3 regions of the Undibacterium sp. Tian12W genome follow, and region 3 is predicted to be linked to each of the others. Evidence: predicted binding sites of a transcription regulator. Region 3 holds the regulator's gene; each other region holds the start of a gene.

Region 1 (7,993 bases), 160 kb from region 3:
TATCCATTCTGGATGACCAATGCCTTTCAGAATTGAACTACCCAGCAAGCCGACGCTGGGCCGTCCGGCCAGCGTCACATAGGGCACGCCCATATACAGAGTTTCAAACAGCGTAGTACCTGAATTGTGCGGGAAACAGTCCAGACCTATATCGATCTTTCTCAGGGTATTCCAGGGCGGGGTATCGTAGCCTATTTCCAGGCGGGACTTGTCTATGCCAAGTGCAGCAAATTTTTCTTCAAGATCCCGGCGCAAATCGGCATTTTTAAAATTCCCACTATTGATTAATAATTTTGCGCCTTCTATTTTTTCCAGTATCGCTGCCCATACACGTATGGTGAGATGATTGATCCTGACTGACCTGGTCAGCGTACCCAGAGTTATGTAACCATTTTTGAGCGCAGGCAGAGTGCTGACCTCGCCCATTCCATCGGCAGGACGATATGCAAATGAGGGCGTCTCCAGGCGCCAGGGCTGCTCTGAAAATACGGCTTCAGCGCCTGGTGGAGCACAAGTATCATCGGTCAGAAAATAATCAATCGCCCTAAGGCCAGTCGTATAACCATAACCCAGCCACGAAACCTGCACTGGCGCTGGCTTGCGGGCAAATACCTGCAAGCGGTTACTCCCCGTATGACCGGCAAGATCGATCAGAATATCGATGCCATCCGCCCGGATTCTCTCTGCCAGCTCGTCATCAGACAGGCCTGCCGTGGGCACCCAGTGATCTACATAAGTCTTGTAACGCTCAGTGACTGCATCTTCATATTTTAATTCTGCATAGGCATACAACTCAAAACCAGACGAGTCATGATGTGCCAGCAAAGGCTCGAGAAAATACTGGACTGCATGCCGGCGAAAATCTGGCGAAACATAGCCAACTCTGATACGGCGCTGCGGGTTCTTGTCGTTCGCAAATGCCTGCCACTTGCGTTGGTGGGGACGCGCATACTTTTCTTCATAGACCTGATACTCGCCAAATATCTCACTGGCACTTCGCACAGGATCATAGTTCAGCAGGAACAGCAGGTTGCCATAGGTCTCGGCATGATCGGGCTCTATTTCCAGCGCTCTGCGATAACTTTGTTCAGCTTCTGCCCTCATGCCGCGGTCAGAATAGGTATTCCCCATATTGCTGAACAAATTGAGTGAATTGGCATCCAGGCTAAGGGCACGTTGATAAGATGCCGTTGCCTCAAGGTAGCGCGCTGTTTCGTGATAAACAATGCCCAGATTGCAATGAAAGCGGGCAATCTCAGGTTGTAAGGATATCGCAGTTTTATAACACTTTTCTGCATCCTCAAGGCGAGTCTGCTTTTTATAGACATCACCAAGATTACAATGCGCATCTGCAAAGTCAGGACGTATTTTCAAGATAGCCTGAAAACATTGTGCCGCTTCTTCCAGCCTGTTTTTCTCCTGCAAAATCAAGCCGATATTATTGCGGGTTTCTACATGAAGTTCATTGATCTTCAGGGCACTATTAAAATAGCTTTCTGCCTCATCATATTTGCCGCGCTCTTTGCATATCATGCCGAGGTTACAAAATGCAGCAAAGTTGCCGGAATCGATTTTAATGGTTTGCTTGTAGTGATCTTCCGCTTCGTCCAGCAAGGACTGGCGCTGCAAAATAGTCGCTAGATTGAAGTGTGCATGACTGAAATTGGCTCTGAGTGCCAGCGCCTTGCGATACCAGGACTTGGCTTCATCCAGGTGCCCCAGCGATGTCAGCGTCACGCCCAGGTTAAAAAAAACGTAGTGAGACTCGGGGTGAAACTGGAGTATCTGCTTATACACTTGCTCAGCGTCTTCATAACGACGCAACTCATCGAGGCTGATACCCAGATTAATGGCTGCATCCAGAAAATCTGGCTTGATTGCCAGCGCTAGCCGGTAATACTTTTCAGCCTGCACGCAATTGCGTTGCTCATACCAGGAGTCACCCAGTTTATTGTTTAATTCTGCATCTTCTGGATGGATCAGCAGGGCCTGCTGATAGCTTTTTACTGCCTCAACAAAGTTTCTGTTTTTAAAAAACTCATCTCCGGCCGTCTTCAAATTGTCAGCACCGGTCTCTTGCAGATGCGTTGCCAAGCTAGCAGGCTCAGAGGTCTCTGGGGCCTGGACAGAGTTAGTGCTATTGTCAGCAGTTGAAGAAAATTTACTTTTAATCCAATTCAGCATTTGTCATTTCTCAAGTAAGCGCCAGCCATATTTATCTATTAGTCCAGATTGTAAATGTGGCGCACAAGTTTGAGCAATAAATCAGAACTGCCTTGCAAGTCCCGGGATGTCTTTTGCATATGACGGGTTGTTACCGGTAAGGCAAGGCGAGAAGTTTTTCTGTCATAGACAGAAATAGAGAAGATATGAGAACCCGCAAGCTGTTGATTGAGCTTGCGGGTAAATTGATATGTCAGCAACCGCCCTGGCCGGACTTCAAGCCGCGTATGGGGTCACAGATTGTGCCACTTGCTGTCCAGATCATGTTTGCCTGGCCACTGGAGATAGTCGGGGTCAATGTCACAGCCAAAGGTGCACCACCAGTCGTGGTTGCACCCGTTTGCGTTGCAGTGATAACGCCATTGCCCGCTGCTGTGGGGGCCACTGGCAAAAACTTGGTGGTGATGGGATAAGTGGGGATGCCATTGCTACCTATGGTAGAACAGCTTGCCCATGCGCCTTCCATTTGATAGCAAAGCGAAATCGCATGCTTCAGACTCTGCAACTCTGAAATTGCCCCGGCTGCGCGCGTGCGTGACGTATAGTCAGAATATTGAGGAAGCGCAATTGCGGACAGAATGCCGATAATTGCCACAACTATCATCAACTCTATCAAGGTGAAACCGCGTTGTACCGTCTGCGCAAATGATGTCATGTATTGTTACCTTATATAAGGGTTCATCGTAACTGAAGATACCATGCCGTCACGATGTAAACTGCATATCTTCTTGATTGATCTGGTCAAGTTCAAAAGCCAGCTTCTAGTCAGGCCTTAATTAAAGACAAAGGTGCTGTGACAAATTCTACTCCAATGAATTTCTTGCAAGCCATTAAATCTGGCACTGCCTGTTTATTTCACGCTTTGCAGGGCTTGATCAGCTTTTGTTATAAGCATAATTTGATCATCAAAATAAAAACCCACAATAACGTGGGTTCTTTTGGGAAGCCAAACCAGCTATTAAGGACAGCCGCCCTGACCAGCTTTCAAACCACGGATAGGATCGCAGACTGTGCCGGATGCTGTCCAGATCATGTTTGCCTGACCAGAAGAGATTGTTGGTGTCAGTGTCATCGTCAAAGGAGCACCAGCAGTTGTTGTTGCGCCAGTTTGTGTTGCACTGATGATACCCAGACCAGCTACAGTCGGGATTACTGGCAGGAATTTAGTCGTAACCGGGAAAGATGGAATGCCATTTGAACCAGTCGTTACACAGTTAGTCCACGCACCTTCGTTCTGGAAACAAATCGCCATCGCCTTCTTCAAACTCTGCAGTTCTGAAACTGCACCGGCAGCACGGGTACGGGATGTGTAATCAGAATACTGAGGAATAGCGATCGCTGCCAGGATGCCGATAATTGCAACAACAATCATCAATTCTATCAACGTAAAGCCGCGTTGCATTTTTTGCATAGGTAATTTCATTTGTTACTCCTACATGTAAAGGTTCTGTCTGTAAGCAAAAACAAGTTTATCGAGATGAAATATGCTTCACTATCGCTTGGCGAGCTTCGTAGTAGATGCCTCACCCAGCGTCAAAAACATATTAAGCACACGCTTACTATCGATTAACTTATTGCAAATAAGCAGTTTTTTATTATTCGACTTGCAATTTTACTTGCCAATAATAATTTTGCTGTCTCATTCATTACTTGGTACAAATTGAGTTCATTGCCAATATCTGCTGAGAAATATTACTAAAAAACAATTTCCCATATTTAATATTTGGCATTTATGAATATATTTTTGATCACTTGCTAAAAAAAAAGCCCACCATAATAAAGTGGGCTTTTTTGACAATCAAACCAGCTATTATGGGCAGCCGCCTTGACCAGCTTTCAAACCACGGATTGGATCGCATACTGTGCCAGATGCTGTCCAGATCATGTTTGCTTGACCAGAAGACACTGTTGGTGTCAATGTCAGTGTCAAAGGAACACCAGCAGTTGTAGTTGCACCAGTTTGTGTTGCAGTGATGATACCCAGACCAGCTGCAGTTGGGATTACTGGCAGGAATTTAGTTGTAACTGGGAAAGATGGGATACCGTTAGAACCTGTAGTTGCACAGTTAGTCCATGCACCTTCATTTTGGTAGCAAATTGCCATTGCAGATTTCAGACTATCCAGTTCCGAAACCGCGCCAGCTGCACGAGTACGGGATGTGTAATCAGAATACTGAGGGATAGCGATCGCTGCCAGGATACCGATAATTGCAACAACAATCATCAATTCGATCAACGTAAAACCACGTTGCACGGTTTTCATATTTAATTTCATTTGTTGCCTCATTATAAAATTGAATCTTTAAAAAAAATTGTCCAGAGGTTCATAACAAAAAAAGCCCACAACAATGAAGTGGGCTTTTTTGACAATCAAACCAGCTATTATGGGCAGCCGCCTTGACCAGCTTTCAAACCACGGATTGGATCGCATACTGTGCCAGATGCTGTCCAGATCATGTTTGCTTGACCAGAAGAGATTGTTGGTGTCAATGTCAGTGTCAAAGGAACACCAGCAGTTGTAGTTGCACCAGTTTGTGTTGCAGTGATGATACCCAGACCAGCTGCAGTTGGGATTACTGGCAGGAATTTAGTTGTAACTGGGAAAGATGGGATACCGTTAGAACCTGTAGTTGCACAGTTAGTCCATGCACCTTCATTTTGGTAGCAAATTGCCATTGCAGATTTCAGACTATCCAGTTCCGAAACCGCGCCAGCTGCACGAGTACGGGATGTGTAATCAGAATACTGAGGGATAGCGATCGCTGCCAAGATACCGATAATTGCAACAACAATCATCAATTCGATCAGTGTAAAGCCGCGTTGCAGCTGTTTAGGGATAGCTTTCATTATGAACTCCAGGAAAAGTTGAAATCAGGGACTACGGTTCACATGTAGCAATCACCGTGCCAGTTTGTGTTTACTGCGCAACTTCGCATTTTCTTATGCATAAATCAGCGATTCCATAAGCCATTGATTAACTAGTGACGAAATGCGTCAACAATTGCAATTTAATCAATGCAAATATTTGTCAATGTTTGTGTAAGATCACAAAGACGACTGACAAGTCTGTCAGTCATGTAAAAAATTGTTTCAACACTTGATGAAAATATGAAAATTTTTTTACTTGGCAACTGCCTGACATATGTAGCGTAAGCGCAAGCACATGCGCAGTGGATGTGCAGCCAGGTCATCTGGCCCATCAAATGAAGCAAGGGAAGTTTTTCCAGGCAATTTCAAAGTCTGGCTTGTCCCTGCCCTGGTGGCTCAGGCAGGGACGAAATGAGTTCTAGTAGAAAATCACTGCCATTTTTGTCCCTGACAGCTCTATCATGTCAGCATGCTTGAGGGTATGAGGTTTGTCTTTGATGGACTGGGTATTGACGGTCGCAGCAGCATTACCCTCGACCTGTGCAATGACATATTCCTTGCCTTGCTGGGTAATCGCAATGACCTGGGTGCCAGGGCTGCCTATTGTAGTGACGGGCTTTACAAGATTGAGTTCCTTACCTGCATTAGGGCCAGTCATGACCTTGATCTTGGCTCTTGGCTTTTCAACTGCGGCCGGTTGCGCCTGGCCTGGCTCAGGCACAAAAGTCTGCTTGCCTGACTCTTCTACCTGGAAACGCAATTTGTATTTACCGATGTCGATGACATCATCGTGCTGCAACAAATGTTTTTTGACAGGCTGCGCATTGACCATGGTGCCATTGGTGCTACCAAGATCAAGTACAAAAGAGCCACTGGAAGAAGTATCAATTGCGGCATGCTGACCACTGACAGTCAGGTGATCAATGACGATATCATTACTGGGGCGCCGGCCTACGGTAAGGCGTGATTTGCTGATAGTGATTTCTTGCTGAACCAAACCATTAAAGGTGACGATAATTTTCGCCATAAATCTCTCATCAATTCATAATCCCCGACCTACCGGGTAAATGTTCTTTGTAACCAGGACTTGTTTTCTTCACTCACCAGCCTGAACAGGACTACGGAAATATTATCCAGCCCGCCCCTGTCCTTGGCAGCATCGATCAAGGCTTCGGCACAAGACTGAAGCTCAGACCCGTGCTGCCTGATCAAGGATTGGATTTCATCATGCCCGAGCATATCGGTCAATCCATCTGAACACATCAGATACAAATCTTCTTCTTCAGTATGGTGTGTATGCAACTCTGTATGCACTTCTTCCAGAGTCCCCACCGCCCTGGTGATCAGGTTCTTAATAGAAGAATAACGTGCTTCTTCTTCAGTCACCAGGCCTGCATTGATCTGTTCCTGCAATACCGAATGATCCTGCGTCAGACGTGTCAGCTCGCCCGCACGATAACGATAGGCGCGCGAATCACCGACGTGTGCTAGCAAAAGCTTGTCTTGCAAACAGCATGCCACCACCACGGTAGTGCCCATGCCTGCGCATTCTGGATTGGTCAGCGCTGTATACAAGACATTGCGATTGGCCTGCTCGATTGACTCTGTCATCCAGCGTGCCATCGCCAGCGGCCTTGGCCCCATGGACGGGAACCAGATGGCATCCATCTTGCTACATAAATATTCAGCAATGATTTGGGCGGTCATGGCGCTGGCGACTTCGCCCGCGTTATATCCCCCCATGCCATCGGCCAGGACCGCACAGCCATAGTCGGCACAAACGACGATGGCATCTTCGTTATGCGACCTGACCAAGCCCGTATCAGACAGGGCAGCAAATTCTAGTACACGCTGGTATGACATCAATAAATGTTGGGATACATCCTGAGGTGAATAAATTTATATGAAACAGATAATATTTTAGAATTATTTTTAAATTATTTTAATCAGGGCTTAAGCAAATATTCTCCTGACTTTGCCCGCACCGCCAGTAAACAGCTTACCTGGACACGACGCGTAACATATCATCATGTAGCGTCGATGGCATGACGCAGCCTGAAATTTTGCGTAAACCCTCTGTTTCTAGTGTGCAGAATTGCGTTCTTGCTCGCCCCTTCACTGATTATCGACGCAATACGCCGCATCATCAGGTAAGCAAATCAACTAAGCAAATCAGCTAAACAAAACATACCAAAACATACTGAATTCAATAGAGATTAACCACTGATGTTCAAGCTTAACATTAAGGAAATCTATTTGCACGGATATCCACCATAAACCCGGCCATAAATAAAAAAAGAGTCGCAAAATTTGCGACTCTTTTTCATCTACGACAGCTTTACAGCATTGAGCTTACAGCATGGCTTTCAACAAACGCGCCATCTCTGACGGGTTTTTAGTGGCCTTGATGCCGCATTCTTCCATGATGTCGAGCTTGGCTTGTGCAGTATCGGCACCACCAGAGATCAGCGCGCCAGCATGGCCCATGCGCTTGCCCGGAGGCGCAGTAACACCAGCGATGAAGCCAACAACCGGCTTCTTCATGTTGTCGCGTACCCAGTAAGAAGCATTCGCTTCATCAGGGCCGCCGATTTCACCGATCATGATGACAGCATCAGTATCTGGATCATCATTGAACATCTTCATGATGTCGATGTGTTTCAGACCATTGATAGGATCACCACCGATACCAACAGCAGAAGACTGACCCAGACCCAGTGCAGTCAATTGACCCACTGCTTCATAAGTCAGAGTACCGGAACGGGAAACCACGCCGATACGACCTTTACGGTGGATATGGCCTGGCATGATGCCGATTTTGATTTCGTCTGGAGTGATCAGACCTGGGCAGTTAGGGCCGAGCAATTTTGTTTTGCTGCCGGACTTAGCCATGCGGTCTTTC
Region 2 (7,993 bases), on a different contig from region 3:
TAATTTGGCCAAGAAAGAACATGTATCAGTCACCCAGGCAACCCAGTTGCTGCGCAAGCACAAGGCTGAGTTTACCGAGCACCCGTATGCGTATGAAGAACATGGTGGTACTTCGGTGTCAGCCCGTGAACTCGGTGTGGATGAGCACCACGTTGTGAAAACCCTGGTCATGCAGGATGACGCTGCCAAACCCATGATCGTGCTCATGCATGGGGACAAAAAGGTTTCTACCAAAAACCTGGCCCGGCAGATAGGCTGCAAGTCAGTCGAACCCTGCAAGCCTGAAAATGCGCAAAAGCATTCAGGTTACCTGGTTGGTGGCACGTCCCCCTTTGGCACTAAAAAGGCCATGCCTGTTTATGTAGAGCGCAGCATACTGGCCCTGCCAAAAATTTATATCAACGGTGGCCAGCGCGGCTATCTGATAGGCATAGCCCCCGGCTTGCTGGAAAGTCTGTTGCAGGCACGGCCAGTCGATTGTGCCATCGACGAATGAATCCAGTTCCAAGAATTTTGCCAGGCTAGCTGATTCTGCTACTAGCCTGGCTTATACTTGCGAAGCTTAAAGAAATGAAGGAATAAGATGAATACAATACTGGCGGCAGTTGCCGCTTACCTGATCGGTTCACTGTCGTTTGCAGTGGTGGTCAGCAAGCTGTTTGGCCTGGCTGATCCGCGCACGTATGGCTCAAAAAACCCGGGAGCGACCAATGTACTGCGTAGCGGGAACAAGGCCGCAGCGGTGTTGACGCTGTTGGGCGATGCCTTCAAGGGCTGGTTGGCGGTATGGCTGGCAATCCACTACCAGGATCAGTTTGATCTTGGTGACACCGGCGTTGCCATCGTTGCTCTGGCAGTGTTCATCGGTCATTTGTGGCCAGTATTTTTCAAGTTCGTTGGCGGCAAAGGCGTAGCAACCGCAGCCGGTATCTTGATCGGCATTGATATCTGGCTGGGTGTGGCGACGCTGGTGAGCTGGATGATGGTGGCGTTTGCTTTCCGTTACTCTTCACTCGCAGCCCTGGTCGCAGCGATATTTGCGCCTTTTTATTATGGTCTCTTGTTTGGGCCTGACATCAAAATGGCGGCCATTGCCGTGATGAGCGGGCTGCTGGTGTATCGCCATAGCCAGAATATCGCGAACCTGATCGCAGGCAAGGAAAGCCGTCTGGGTAGCAAGAAGACGGCAGTGAAAGATGACAAGAAAGACGACAAGAAAGAAGATAAAAAGCAGGACAAGCAAAAATAAGTCTTAAATATTGTAAATAAATCTAGATTATTCGCTACCCCTCACTTATGCTTAAAAAGCTCCATGCTTTTTAATTCATAAATGAGGGGTTTGCTTATGCTGACGCGATTTGTGAAACTTTGGATGGCAGGCGTGTTCACTCTGGGCTTGATGAGTTTTCCGGCTCAGGCAGCGGAGCATGGCAGTGCCAATGAGGCCAAGGCCATGGTGCAAAAAGCCATCGATGCGATGAAAAAGCATGGTGTCGAGGCGGCTGTAGCCGAGATCAACAAGCGCGATGGTCAGTATCAGGATCGTGACTTATATGTCGTTGTGTATGACATGAATGGCAAAAATCTCGCCCACCTGAATCCCAAGATGGTAGGCAAGGAGATGTTTGACCTCACCGATGTCGATGGCAAATTTTTTATACGTGAGCGTATAGAACTGGTCAAAGCCAAGGGCAAAGCCTGGCAGGATTATAAATTCGTTAATCCCACGACCAAGCAGATCGAACCCAAGTCCATGTATGTGGAGAAATTCGAGAATGTGATCGTCGGCTGCGGCATCTATAAATAGTACTGCCGTAGATAAAATCAGGCGGCAATCAATTCCTGCAAGGGCCAGCGCGGCTTCACATTAAAACCATAATCCCTGGTCGCCAGGCCCGGATTGTTTTTCAGGCGCATGGCACCGGCAAAGGCGATCATTGCGCCATTGTCGGTGCAAAACTCCAGCTCAGGGTAATACACCTGGAAACGCTTCTTCGCTGCTGCCGCATTCAGGGATGCACGTAACTGCTGGTTGGCACCAACACCGCCAGCGATCACCAAGCGCTTCAGTCCACTTTCTTTCATCGCGGTGACGCACTTGGCGGTCAGCACGGCGACAATCGCATCGACAAAACCACGTGCAATATTTGCCTTGTCTTGCTCACAGATATTTGCCGGGTGGTTTTTGACGACTGTCAGTACCGCTGTCTTCAAGCCAGAGAAACTGAAGTTCAAGTCCTTGGAATGCAGCATGGGACGCGGGAACTGGTAAGCCGCCGGGTCACCAAACTCTGCCATGCGCGAGATAGCCGGTCCGCCGGGATAAGACAAACCCAGCAATTTGGCTGACTTGTCAAAAGCCTCACCTGCCGCATCGTCCAGGGTTTCTCCCAATAGCTGGTAACGACCAACGCCATCCACCCGCATCAACTGGGTATGCCCGCCAGAGACCAGCAAGGCAATGAAGGGAAATTCTGGTGGCTGGCTGGCCAGCAGGGGAGACAACAGATGGCCTTCCAGGTGATGAACACCGAGCACGGGCTTATCCATTGCCATGCTGAGGCCACAGGCAACAGAGGCACCAACCAGCAAGGCACCAGCCAGGCCAGGCCCCTGGGTATAGGCAATCGCATCGATGGCCTGTTTGTCTGTGCCAGACTTAGTCAGCACTTCAGTCAGCAGGGGCAGGGCGCGGCGTATGTGGTCGCGTGACGCCAGTTCGGGCACGACACCACCATATTCCTGGTGCATGGCGATTTGCGAATGCAGGGCATGCGCAAGCAGGCCGCGCTCTGTGTCATACAAGGCCAGGCCGGTTTCGTCACAGGAGGATTCAACGCCAAGAACTATCATATCTGTTTCTAAGTAAGGGAAAAGCAAGCGAATGACATAGGCATGGCAAGAATGCAAGTGATTGGCCGCTTGTATTCCAGCGCAGGGATTGGTGTGATTCTTGCTATTGCTGGTAAACGTAATTATATCTGGCATGGGCCATCAATGCGCGGCAAAGAAAATACTGACGAAGCGACAACACCGGCAACACCAGCATCAACCAGTCTGCGGATTGTGGTGGTGAACACGGTCATCCAGCGCGAAGACGAGTTGCAGGAACACGCCCAGGCACAATTGGCCCGCTCACGCGCTTTGCGCATAGGCTTGCTGCAAGCGGGTTATAACATCATCGCCGTTATTCCTGGCGACATCTATATGAGCGAGCGCATCGCCCAGTTGCAGCCAGACATGATCATTATTGATGCCGAGTCTGATTCGCGTGATGTGCTGGAACATATGGTCATGCTGACCCGCGATGCGCCTCGCCCCATCGTCTTGTTCACTGAAGATGGCAACCAGTCGAATATGGCCGCGGCCATGGAAGCTGGCGTCTCGGCCTATGTGGTGGCCGGTTTGCAGTCTGAGCGCATCAAGCCTGTGCTGGATGTCGCCATGGCGCGTTTCAATGCAGATCAAAAGCTGCGTAGTGAATTATCCGATACCAAGGCCAAGCTGCAGGAACGCAAAACAATAGAACGTGCCAAGGGGCTGCTGATGGAGCGCCATCATCTTTCAGAAAACGAGGCCTATCAAAAAATGCGCAAGCAAGCCATGGAAAAAAACCTGAAGCTGGTGGATCTGGCGCAGCGCATGCTGGATGTGGTGGATTTGCTCGGTGGCTGAGCCAAGCTTGTGCATGCAAATGGTGCGTTGCGTCATTTGAGTGCGCAGCAACTGGTATTTTTAAGAGGATTTCGCTTCATAGTATTGGCATGAAGAGCCGAGTCCTTTAATTTAAGCTGGCACGGCAATTGCTGTAGCTAAAGAAAGTGCCAAAGCTGGCGCTTCAGAAAAAATGTGAGTCTGACTAACGGCGGTCACCTCACAAGACAAAGGTGTCTTTCCATCCGGTTTATCCATGGTGGAACGACACTTTTTTTCATTATAGAAATCAATTTAGCTGGAGTGCAGACATGTCGAATCAGGAAACTTCTAATAATCTCATCAAGACGCAGGAAGAAAATGAACCTAATTTCAAACGTCGCAGTTTCTTGCAAACTGCCGCACTGGCAAGCGGGGCAGGCATCATGGGCTTGAGTACCGGTGGGGTATGGGCTGCGGGATCAGACAAGCCAGAAAAAGAAGAGGTGCACATAGGCTTCATTCCGCTGACTGATTGTGCTTCGGTGGTGATGGCATCGGTGCTGGGTTTTGATAAAAAATACGGTATCAAGATTATCCCAAGCAAAGAATCTTCCTGGGCCAGCGTGCGTGACAAACTCGTCAATGGCGAGCTGGATGCTGCCCATGTTTTATATGGCCTGATCTATGGTGTGCAGCTCGGGGTAGGCGGCAATAAAAAAGACATGGCCGTGCTGATGACGCTGAACAATAACGGCCAGGCGATTACCTTGTCGAAGAAGCTGGCAGAGAAGGGCGCTGTAGATGGCGCTGGCCTGGCCAAGCTCATGCAAAGCGACAAGCGAGAATACACTTTTGCCCAGACTTTCCCTACTGGCACCCATGCGATGTGGTTGTATTACTGGCTGGCTGCCCACGGTATCAACCCCATGAAAGATGCCAAGGTCATTACCGTACCACCACCGCAAATGGTGGCAAATATGCGGGTCGGTAATATGGATGGTTATTGCGTAGGTGAACCCTGGAACCATAGGGCGATTGCAGACGGCATAGGTATCACCGCGGCAACGACACAGGACATCTGGAAAGACCATCCAGAAAAAGTATTGGGCACTACTTCTGAATTCGTTCAGAAATATCCAAACACGGCGCGTGCCATGGTGGCTGCGATTCTCGATGCCAGCCGCTGGATAGATGCGTCCCTGTCCAACAAGACCAAGATGGCAGAAACCATTGCCGATAAATCCTATGTGAATACTTCTGTCGATGTCATCAACCAGCGTATTTTGGGACGCTACCAGAATGGCCTGGGCAAGACCTGGGATGATCCCAACTACATGAAATTCTTTAATGACGGTGCAGTGAATTTCCCTTATCTGTCAGATGGCATGTGGTTCCTGACTCAGCACAAGCGCTGGGGTTTGCTGAAAGCGGACCCGGATTACCTGGCGGTGGCAAAAGCGGTTAACCGCATCGATATCTACAAAGATGCTGCGACCATGGCCAAGGTATCCGTACCAAAAGACCCCATGCGCAACAGCAAGTTCATGGACGGTACGGTCTGGGATGGCAAGAACCCGGCTGCCTACGCAGCTTCTTTCAAAATCAAGGCTTAAGGAGTTGTCATGAATACCTTGGTGCATAGTGCAATGTCTGCCGCAGATGATACCAGCAGCGCAGCAACTACAGTGACGGAAATTAACGTGGTAAAGGAAATCAAATCCAAAGCAGAAAAAAGACCACGCTCGTTACGGCCATTTTTCCTGAGTGTGTTGCCGCCTTTATTTGGCATAGGCATGCTGATTTTGATCTGGGAAATCATCGCAATCAAGAACACGACTTTCCCTTCACCATGGGTGACTTTGCAGGAAGCCATCAAGGTGTTTTCTGATCCCTTTTATCAAAAGGGGCCAAATGACCAGGGTATAGGCTGGAATATTTTTGCCTCTCTCAAACGGGTCGCAGTTGGCTTTGGCCTGGCTGCAGCGGTAGGTATACCGCTGGGGTTTTTGATAGGCCGTTTCAAGTTTTTGTCCGGTATGTTCAATCCCATTATCAGCCTGTTGAAACCGGTCTCGCCACTGGCCTGGCTGCCCATAGGTTTGCTGGTATTCAAGTCGGCTCATCCGGCGGCGATATGGTCTATCTTCATCTGCTCCATCTGGCCTATGATCATTAACACCTCAATTGGTGTGCAGCGAGTGCCGCAAGATTATATGAATGTCGCCCGCGTACTCAATTTGTCTGAATGGAAAATCATCACCCGTATTCTCCTGCCCTCGGTATTGCCGTATATGCTGACGGGCGTCCGGCTGGCGATAGGCACGGCCTGGCTGGTCATCGTCGCTGCAGAAATGCTGACAGGTGGGGTAGGCATAGGCTTCTGGGTCTGGGATGAATGGAATAATCTGAACGTACCACACATCATCATTGCCATCGTCGTCATCGGCATGGTGGGGCTGATACTGGAGCAAATTTTGGTGGCAATCGCACGCGCCTTTACTTATGAAGATGTGGGGACATGATCATGAATGAAATCGACAACAAGTACATAGAGATCAATCAGGTAGAGATGGTCTTCAATACCAAAAAAGGTAGTTTTCATGCACTGCGCGATATCAACCTGAATGTCAAAAAGGGTGAGTTCATCACCCTGATAGGTCACTCTGGTTGCGGCAAATCGACGCTGTTGAATTTGATCGCTGGCTTGACCAATGCCAGTGCCGGTACTTTGCTGTGCGCGCATAGGGAAATTTCTGGTCCATCACCAGAGCGTGGCGTGGTGTTCCAGAATCATTCTTTATTGCCCTGGCTAACTTGCTATGAAAATGTCTTCCTGGCGGTGGAGCGGGTATTTGGCGCAACCGAGAATGGAACGAAACTGCAAAAGCGCACCATGCAAGCTCTGTCACTGGTGGGTCTCACGCATGCCGAGAAAAAACGCCCGAATGAAATTTCTGGTGGCATGAAGCAGCGTGTAGGCATCGCCCGCGCATTGGCGATAGAACCAAAAGTCTTGCTCATGGACGAGCCCTTCGGTGCTCTTGATGCCCTCACGCGTGCGCATCTGCAAGATGAATTGCTGAAGATCGTTGCCAAAACACAATCCACCGTCGTCATGGTGACGCATGATGTGGATGAGGCGGTATTGCTGTCTGACCGTATCGTCATGCTGACCAATGGCCCGGCAGCGACGATAGGTGACATCTTGAAAGTCGATCTGGACAGGCCACGTGACCGCGTAGCGCTGGCTCAAAATCCACAATATGCAGCTTACCGTACTCAAGTGCTGGAGTTCTTATATCACCGTCAATCACATCCTGTGCATGATGCCGCCTGAACTTGACTGAATGCAGTATTTGCAGGAGTCAGTGGTTCTGAGTTTCTTTAAAACCACCAGCATGTAAAAACTCCGTCATCATCGCCGTTTCATATTTTTTTGGCAATGAAATGGCGTTTCTGCATTTTATTTGCTGTTATGTAATAAATTATCTAAATGCAATGTTTGGAATGTTTTGTCCTAAAAAGCGCGGCAATATGAAATATAAGTCTCTGTTTAATTCACCAAATGAAAAATAGTTTTCATTTTTAATGCGGCTAATTGTGACAATATGTGCGGAAATCAATTAAATCTATGAGAGAATGCCTAATTCTTTTGGAAACATTTTTTTACAGATTCATAGGGATTTGTTGATGTGAATGTGGTCAGAGATACCTCAGGGCAAATAATTGTTTTGCCGCAAGAATGCAGGTATTTTTTCCATGAATGCGCAACAGGTTCTGGCTTTTTATATTGATTGCATGACATGTTTCGCTGGCTTTTTCTTAATGAAAGTGCATTAACGCCTGCCGAGCACGCTGCATGGAAATTAAGTGCACTACGTATCATTTTGATGTCTGGCTTTGTGCTGGAGGCGGCAGTAGCGATTCACAGTTCCCTGGACGCAATCGCAGTTGGTGCTTATCAGGTGTTGTGGGTGGTTGGCTTTTTCTATGCGGTGCTGGCATTGGGGCTGTACTATTCATCCCGTCATCTGCGCGCCGGTGCCGCTATACTCATAGGCACGGTATATGCGTCTGCATTCGCCATTGTTTGTCTCATCGATCAGTTCGAAATAGCCAAGTTTGGCTATATCTTCATCTATACCACCCCGATTATTGCCAGGCTGTTCTTTGGTACCCGGCTCGCCATCGGTCTGATGGCATTCAATGTACTGCCTTTTCTTTTATTGTTATTGAACCGGCCCCTGTTCAATGTGCCAGGCTTTGATGTCACCCTGCCTGCCAGTAATACCTACATACAGTCATTGCTGTTTTTGTTCTTTAATACCTGCGTACCGCTGGCTGTGTTCAGGGTTTT
Region 3 (7,993 bases):
GACGGCCATGGCGTGACCCGGCCTGTCGAAGAACAGCCCGAATGTTTTTCAAAAGTGGTTCTTTTGCATTTGGCACTAAGGGTAGCAAACGTTCAACAATGAATTGCTCTGTCGATGTTTTGCCAAGAAGGTGGCCGCGCCATGGAGGCAAATCTCCTCTACTTAAATCGGCTAACAAAAAAGAAACCGCATCTTCGCTGAAGTCGTCGGTCGTTAGGTCGCTTTGGTCAAGTAGAATCGAGCGAGAAAGCACATCTCGATATTTCGAGGCAGAGTTATTGAATTCTACGACGAAAGCATGGCGCACCTCCTTAGTTAAGCATCTGGTGAACAACCAAGATATTCGATCCTGAAGCATAGAGAATGACCTTGGGTCACTTTCCGTTTTAAGCCAATCCAACCACCATTCGATTGGCCCTATTTCTATACGTCCGAGAGGACAATCTCCTGGAGTGTAAACTTGGTCGATAATAGCCAAAGCGAGATCATATTCACGCAACTTCAAAAGCTGCACAAAAAGCACTTCATTTCCGGCCCAGTTAATGTCAATCTGTTGAAGAAGATGTGTAGGTTCTTGTCTTCGCTGCTCGGGTGACATGTTGACGAGTTCACATAAAGCATTGATTACGTGAGAGACTTCTGTTTGTATTGCGCAGTAAAGTAGTGATGCCTTTGCTATCCCCGATCTTTCCATTGCCATTGTCTTAACGATCTCTGCAATGTCTTGCCGTCCCGAACAAAGACCTTTAAGCGCTTTGAGTGCCCAGGAGTCTTCTTTGGGATCGTCCATCATTGTGATCAGTCGATTTAGATGTTCAAGTGTGAAAGAAGTCCAAGAAAGCTGCCGCTCTTTTTTACCGAAACCAACGATGAAACAGATCGCTGTAGCGGCTTTATTAATGCCGCGAAGCAAGAGGTCTCCAGCAAGCTCTAATGCTTCCGTTGAATGTTGCCCCCAGAGAATGTCGCACAATATACGCGCATGTATCTCCGATATAGGCGTTGACTTGGCAATAGGCACAAATTCTTCTTTTATGGAGGAAATGTTAATATTGGTCAGAAACTCTGCCGCCCCTGAGATGAACCCAAGAGCAGTGTCATCATTAGAATCAGGCGTTACTTCGTCCGAAATGGAGTTTGCCAATAAGGCAATTTTTCTGATGTCCTCACAGATGGCAAAAGGTTTGAGGGGCCTTGCGATACCGTTGACACAATAATTGTAATCTGACCGAGCCTCTACCATCTCGCGAAGCATTTCGTCTTTGATTTCGGCACCTTTCAAATCAATAAGGCGCTTCACCGCGGCGCTTGCAACAGTGCTTCCAATTTTTAATAGTGATCGCAATTGCGGCTCGTGGATTTCCGAAATTGGCAGTAAAGATTCGATATACCATCCAATCCGCGTCTCAAATTGATCAAATCCCTCTATGCGATCAGGAACCTTGGTAAGCAGCTTTGTCACGACATCATCGCGCCCCACCTCAAGATATCTCACTGCATTCAATGCAAGGGCGAAGTCAGCATTGACTATGTCGTTGAAAAATGCTTCAGCTTGTGAGTCGGGTAAAAGACTAAGGGAGAGAAACAGTGCCTGATCCCATCTTGTTAGCGTTAGTTTCTCTTTGAGAATTTGTGGAGTTATTAGATACCGGCGGGCAAGTTCTTTGGCTGCTAAATATTCAGTGATCGACTGATGTACGAACGCAATCCGTCCTCCAATGTGAGGAATCAAAACAGAAATTGAAACAAGCCAATTAGCTATATCTTGCGCATTAATATTCGAAAATCCAGTTGCTTCGATATTCGCCCTCAAAACGCGGAGAAGATCCGACAAAGGATATGCCTCTTCGCCGCGATTGATTGCGTCATATGCGGCAAGAGACAATGCTTTTTCTATTTCGAATGCTTTACCGAATCGTTCAACAAATGCGTTGTCTATATTGATAAAAAACGAATCGTAGAAGTCTCTCGGATGCGCCTGAGGTGGCAGGAGAACCGCACCGCTTATGATGAATTGAAAATAGAAGGGCTTTTGTAACAATTGCCGGATTTCCTGTTCAAAACGACCAGAGATATTGATTTTTCTCTGACTGATTTCTGCTGACACAACTTTGTCATCTATTTGGTCGAGGTAATAAGCCGGGAATTCCAATTTGTCGAGACCATCGTTCGTTCTTGAGCCAATTATCAGAGATGACCACCCAACACCGTCAGCAAATCTAGAAAAATCGGCTTCATAGGTGCCAGTTTCCCAATATTCTCTGGGCATTTCATTAAATGAATCTAATAACACCTTAAACCGAAATCTCTGATTCATCTCATAGAACGGCAAACTAACAGGTAGTGTTTGACTCACTAGCTTGGCAAGATCTCCACGATATAGCTTAAGATCAACTAGAACTGGAATAACTACAGACGATTCGTCGAACGGTTCTGAAAGACAGATTTCATGAAGCTTGTCCGCCAATCTCGCTGCGGCTTGCTGAAGCGCATATGATTTTCCTGCGCCTGGTAATCCAACAAGAATGGCGCGTTCTGGCCCCTCAGCTAAAAATTTGTCAACTGCGTAGTGGTCAAATTTGTTCGATTGCTGGTAAAAATTGCTGTGTCTCTTAGTACTAAGCTCTGTATGCACTCGGATTTCGAACTCAGGAATTACCTTTGGTGCACGTGACAATCGCGCTGCGTGACGTGCCAATGAAAGAACTTGGTCTGGGGAGCACGCGTCATTGCATGTATCATTTAGGCTTGGAGCTGAGGCCGTTGATTCAGGCCTAGAAAGCGAGTCAAGAAGATCGAGCAGACGGGTATGCTCTTTCGTCCCGTTCTGATTAATTGTTGTTGTGTAATTAACGAGGTGGATGCCATAGTTACGTCTCCAGTAGTCAGTTTCCGCCTCAGTCAAGTCGGCCATAATGGCATAGTGGTCACGAGTGCCACCTTTGTAAGTATTCGCAAGTAGATCCCGGACGTAAAGAAAATCTGGATCTCGCAAACCAAACCCAAGGTAAACAACTGGTCGACTTGCTAGCAGTATTTTCAAAGATTCTAATGCATTCTGTCGTTCTCCTTGAGGAAGTAATTGTCGATACTGCTCGCGCGTCAGAATTATGCTGTCACTGTCTGCCGCATCACCGTGAGGCTTAAAGACAAAGTCAATGGCGCGAGCGTGGATAATTTCGGCGGTTTCAGTCAGATGTCGATTCGTTATTGGTGGACGGAAAAATCGATCTGGTTGCCATTGCCGGAGAGCTTCTTCAATGAGATTATCGTAGTTCGTTGTGACAAAGCAGCGGGTTCTCAAAGCTACAATTTTTCTGTGAATATCATGCGGTCTAGCGACGCCATATCGACATGTGGCCCGAATAAAGTCGCCAATCTGCTGCTTCGTTAATTTATCAAACCCGTAGCTTGCAGCTTGTAATAGGTCACCACGGCCAACCTCCGCACGAACAAGCTCGGCGTTGGCACCTACTGATTCGACAAATTTCGCAAGTTCTTCAATTAGTCCTGACCAAGATGGAAGCCCTGACCATAATGATATTCCAGACCCAATGAATAAGACTGTATCTTCTTGAGTGAGAATTTGTTTCAGCTTATCCATAAAACTTTCCATTTTGTGATTGAACATTTACTGAATTTGAACAGTTAACCTTACAATACAGTGAATGAATACTATCTTCAATACTCGGAAAGTGCAGCTAAGTACCACGATTGTTGAAGCAACTAATCACAGACATAATACGTGCGCACATTACTTGAAGCTTTTTGCCCCGGCTTGTATCGACAGGGGACAAACGTTTTAGTCAAAGTACGTCATTTAACGAGCGACATGGCATGCCGCGAACGCCACTGGATTCCAGCTAATAGCACGCTGGAATGACGTTAATATGTATGCGGATTGTCTCAGAGTAATTCAGTTACTGATTGATGTAAATTGTTAACCTCAAAACCATTCACCCAACAAAAAGGACGCCTTCTAGCGTCCTTGTTTTGGATGTCCACAACCCTGTCAGGGTAAGGACTGGGGTCTTATGAAGCCGATGCCGGATCAGGTATGTGCTTGATGGCGTCGTGCTGATGGTCTTGCATTTTATCTTTATGCTTGATGACCTGGCGATCAAGTTTATCTACCAGTGCATCGATTGCTGCATACAGATCATGCGCCAGGCTTTCAACGTGAATATCTTTACCGCTGATATGCAAATTGATGTCGGCTTTGTGTCGTTTTTCCTTTTCCCGGAGCTTGTCCACCGTCAGGATGACGGCGATATCAATGACCTGGTCGAAATGCCGCCTGATACGTTCTAGTTTGGTATGTACATATTCACGAATTGCAGGAGTTACTTCGACGTGATGTCCACTGATGGTGAGATTCATACTGTGCTCCTATAGTGATGTTGCTTGCTATAACGATACGCTCTCAGCATTTATTTGCCTTGAGCTAAATCATATATAGCAATTCAAACCGTGATTACAAGGACTGCTTACAAAGATTTACGCAAACTGACTGGGGGGATTTTGAGGGCTTCACGGTATTTGGCAACTGTCCGTCGGGCAATTACCATGCCCTGTTCACCCAGCATGTCTGCAATTTTGCTATCAGAGAGTGGGCTTTTCTGGTCTTCTGCTCCTATCAACTGCTTGATGAGTGCACGTATCGCGGTGGAAGATGCTTCACCCCCTGTTTCCGTCGCGACATGGCTGCCGAAAAAGTACTTCAACTCAAACATGCCATGTGGGGTCAACATGTATTTTTGGGTTGTTACACGTGAGATAGTGCTCTCGTGTAATCCTAGTGTATCAGCAATTTCGCGCAAAACAAGGGGGCGCATTGCAACAGCACCGTGCGTGAAAAAATTGCGTTGCCTTTCGACTATGGCTTGTGCAACGCGCAATATAGTCTCAAAACGTTGCCGCATATTCTTGATGAGCCAGCGGGCTTCCTGCAATTGCGCGCCCATGCCAGCCTCGCCACGGTTTTGCTTCATGATGTTGGCATACATGCTGCTTACCCGCAGCCTGGGCATGACATCCTGATTCAGCATGACTTGCCAGCCGTTGCCGGATTTTCTGACGATCACATCTGGTACGACATAGTCCGATTCATCGGCAGCAAAGGCCAGGCCAGGTCGTGGTTTGCACAGGCGGATAATGGTTTGTGCATCGCGCAAATCTTCGTCGTCGCAATCGAAGATTTTCTTGAGTTTGGTGAAATCTCTTTGTGCAAATAAAGCCAGTTGTGTTTCAACAATTTGCAATGCCAGCCTGCGTGTGACGAAAGCAACTTTTGGCAGACGCCTGATTTGCAAGGCCAGGCATTCAGACGGGCTGCGCGCACCGACACCTGCCGGATCAAAGCTTTGCAGCATGTTCAGCGCAAACGCCAGCTCTTCTGGTTCTACGCACAGTTCCAGTGGTAAACTGGCATGTATTTCATCTAATGTTTCGGTCAGGTAACCGTTATTGTCGAGCGCATCGATCATCAACTCGACCAGGGCACGGTCACGCGGTTCGCGCAGGTTAAGACGCATCTGTTCCTGCAAGTGCTCACGCAGGGTGATATGGGCTGCACCGAGCTGCGGGCGGCCATCTTCATCATCGCCAGATTTGCTGCCATGCTGTACATCATCAAAGCCCCAGTCTTCTTCGCTGGAAGTGGTGCTGTCATTGCTGATGACGGTTTCTGCATCTGCGGCAGTCGGTTCTGCTGACCTGTCACTGTCTTCTCTTGCTGCCGGTGCTTCCATGCCGGCATCTGCAGAAGTACTGCTGGTATTGATGGCACCATCGGCCAGCAGGCGTACGGCGTGATCGAGGGGATCATCGACACGTTCCAGCATGGGGTTATCGGTCAGCAGCGTCTCCAGCTCCTGATGCAATTCCAAAGTGGATAACTGCAATAATCGTATTGATTGCTGCAATTGCGGCGTTAAGGCCAGATGTTGTGAGGTACGTAGTTGCAGGCTTTGTTTCATGATGATTCCCGTCACATCCGGAAGTGTTCTCCGAGATAAACGCGACGTACAGATTCATTTTGTATGATGTCGTCAGGCTTGCCGCTGGCAAGTACCGCGCCCTGGTTGATGATATAGGCGTGATCGCAGATGCCCAGGGTTTCGCGTACATTATGATCGGTGATCAAGACACCTATGCCGCGTTCCTTGAGGAAGCGCACGATGCGTTGAATTTCGATGACGGCGATAGGATCAACACCGGCAAAGGGCTCATCGAGCAAGACAAAGCGTGGGTTGGTCGCGAGTGCGCGGGCAATTTCGACGCGGCGGCGTTCACCACCTGACAGTGACAAGGCCTGGCTTTCACGTATTTTTTCTATCTGCAAATCTGCCAGCAGGGCATTGAGCCTTTGCTCAATTTTCTTGGCACCGAGATATTTGCCTTCGCTGTCTTTTTGCAATTCGAGTACGGCACGGATATTGTCCTCTACCGTCAGCTTGCGAAATACCGAAGCTTCTTGCGGCAGGTAAGACAAACCCAGTACGGCGCGTTCATGGATAGGCAGTTGAGAAATATTCACGTCATCGATCGTGATATCCCCTGCGTCGGAAGGTACCAGGCCGACGATCATGTAAAACGAAGTGGTTTTGCCTGCGCCATTCGGGCCCAGCAAACCCACGACTTCGCCACTTTTCAATAGCAGTGAGACATCGCGCACGACCTGGCGCGCGCCATAGCGCTTTTGCAAGCCCTTGACAAGCAAGGTGCTGCTTGACTGTGCAGTCATCTTATTTAGCCTGTTTTTCTGGTTTTGGTTGCAAGGTGATGGTGATATTGCCTGAACCATCTACATGCTGGCCACTGGTCGAATTCGTGCCAACAAAAACATCATTCTTGCTGTCATAAGACAGGTATTCACCTTCCTGTTCCTGGGTGACGCGTTTGCCTTCGAGGTAGCGTACCTTGGCCTTGGAAATGAATTTGACGATTTCTGTACTCTGGTTGTATTCAGCACGGTCAGCTTCGCCATCTACCCACAGATCAGGGCCACCATCGCGTTTCTGGCGGAAGGTGACTTTGCGGCCACTGCCACCTGTCAGAACAACAAACTGATCGCCATTCGGGGCTTCGGTCACGACGGCACTCTCAGAAGTGACGGTCAGGGTGCCGCGCACCAGGGACACGCCCTTGGATAATCTGCTGACGCTGGCTTTGCCATCACTGATGCCATAACCTGCTTTGATGATGGTTTCTTTATTACTATCGGCTTTTTCTGCATTCGCAGAAACACAGGCCAGGCCCAGGCAGGCCAGGCTGATCAAGCGTGTGACGCTAAATGATGTTTTGATCATGTGCATATTCGCTTTCTTGCTTATTTATTCCCGGTTTTGGGGGCGGGTTCACGTTTCTTGAGTTGAATGTAAACCTTGCTCAGCAATTCCAGGCCTTGGGTTGAATTATTGGCAATCATGCCAGTTGCAGTTGAGTGCAGTTTGCCGGTCGTAATTGAAACCGGTTTGTCGGTTTTAACGATATCGTCATCCGGCAGGAGCAAAAGATAATCAGACTCCACACGCACGAATTGTGAACTCAGGCCCTCGGGCCTTTCCATGCTGACATTGTCATACAGATGAACCATGTCATGCTCGCGCTTGGGCGTGGTCAGCGATGATTTTTGCGATACCACGGCGAGTTCAGCACGCAGATGCAGCGGTGGTCTGTCCTTGTCAAAGCTGTTGATCTGCGGGTGCTTGATTTCTATATTGTCAGTCCGCGGCAAATGCACCAGGCTGTCACCAGTGATATGGTAATTGGCCTTGCCATTGTTCGATAACCGGATGAAATTGAATTTCTCGACATAGTAATCAGGCGCTGATCTGGCGGAAGTGCGGTTTTGCTCATCGTCGGCATGCCGGCGTATGACTTCCATGACCCAGATCGTGCCCATGGTGATCACGCCCAGCAGGATCACGGCCAGCCAGATGCGGAAGCGGTCTATGGTCATTTGGGGTTTCATGTCAGATATGCTTGTAAA

The links. Region 3 encodes sigma-54, which starts transcription at its own class of promoters, with help from an activator protein. Its sites were predicted from a motif close to TGGCANGNAANCTGCTTT; they were not measured.
Region 1: a site for sigma-54 is predicted at 2,910-2,927, ahead of ACO0LI_RS19805 (pilin). Genes of this name have one in related genera too.
Region 2: a site for sigma-54 is predicted at 3,793-3,810, ahead of ACO0LI_RS04540 (CmpA/NrtA family ABC transporter substrate-binding protein). Genes of this name have one in related genera too.

What each region holds. Positions count from the first base shown of each region.
Region 1 is NZ_JBMPPK010000015.1:169,457-177,449, reverse strand. Features, by position in the region: gene ACO0LI_RS19810 (tetratricopeptide repeat protein) at 1-2,094, opposite strand, end outside; gene ACO0LI_RS19805 (pilin) at 2,417-2,878, opposite strand; gene ACO0LI_RS19800 (pilin) at 3,182-3,634, opposite strand; gene ACO0LI_RS19795 (pilin) at 4,034-4,486, opposite strand; gene ACO0LI_RS19790 (pilin) at 4,606-5,070, opposite strand; gene ACO0LI_RS19785 (FHA domain-containing protein) at 5,510-6,118, opposite strand; gene ACO0LI_RS19780 (Stp1/IreP family PP2C-type Ser/Thr phosphatase) at 6,148-6,954, opposite strand; gene sucD (succinate--CoA ligase subunit alpha) at 7,444-7,993, opposite strand, start outside.
Region 2 is NZ_JBMPPK010000003.1:93,721-101,713, forward strand. Features, by position in the region: gene ybaK (Cys-tRNA(Pro) deacylase) at 5-496, shown strand; gene plsY (glycerol-3-phosphate 1-O-acyltransferase PlsY) at 584-1,249, shown strand; gene ACO0LI_RS04525 (cache domain-containing protein) at 1,346-1,807, shown strand; gene tsaD (tRNA (adenosine(37)-N6)-threonylcarbamoyltransferase complex transferase subunit TsaD) at 1,825-2,853, opposite strand; gene ACO0LI_RS04535 (ANTAR domain-containing response regulator) at 2,998-3,675, shown strand; gene ACO0LI_RS04540 (CmpA/NrtA family ABC transporter substrate-binding protein) at 4,080-5,249, shown strand; gene ntrB (nitrate ABC transporter permease) at 5,259-6,158, shown strand; gene ACO0LI_RS04550 (ABC transporter ATP-binding protein) at 6,161-6,973, shown strand; gene ACO0LI_RS04555 (putative bifunctional diguanylate cyclase/phosphodiesterase) at 7,440-7,993, shown strand, end outside.
Region 3 is NZ_JBMPPK010000015.1:7,345-15,337, forward strand. Features, by position in the region: gene ACO0LI_RS19095 (SIR2 family protein) at 1-3,604, opposite strand, end outside; gene hpf (ribosome hibernation-promoting factor, HPF/YfiA family) at 4,033-4,380, opposite strand; gene ACO0LI_RS19105 (RNA polymerase factor sigma-54) at 4,488-5,978, opposite strand; gene lptB (LPS export ABC transporter ATP-binding protein) at 5,990-6,745, opposite strand; gene ACO0LI_RS19115 (LptA/OstA family protein) at 6,747-7,310, opposite strand; gene lptC (LPS export ABC transporter periplasmic protein LptC) at 7,331-7,975, opposite strand; gene ACO0LI_RS19125 (KdsC family phosphatase) at 7,972-7,993, opposite strand, start outside.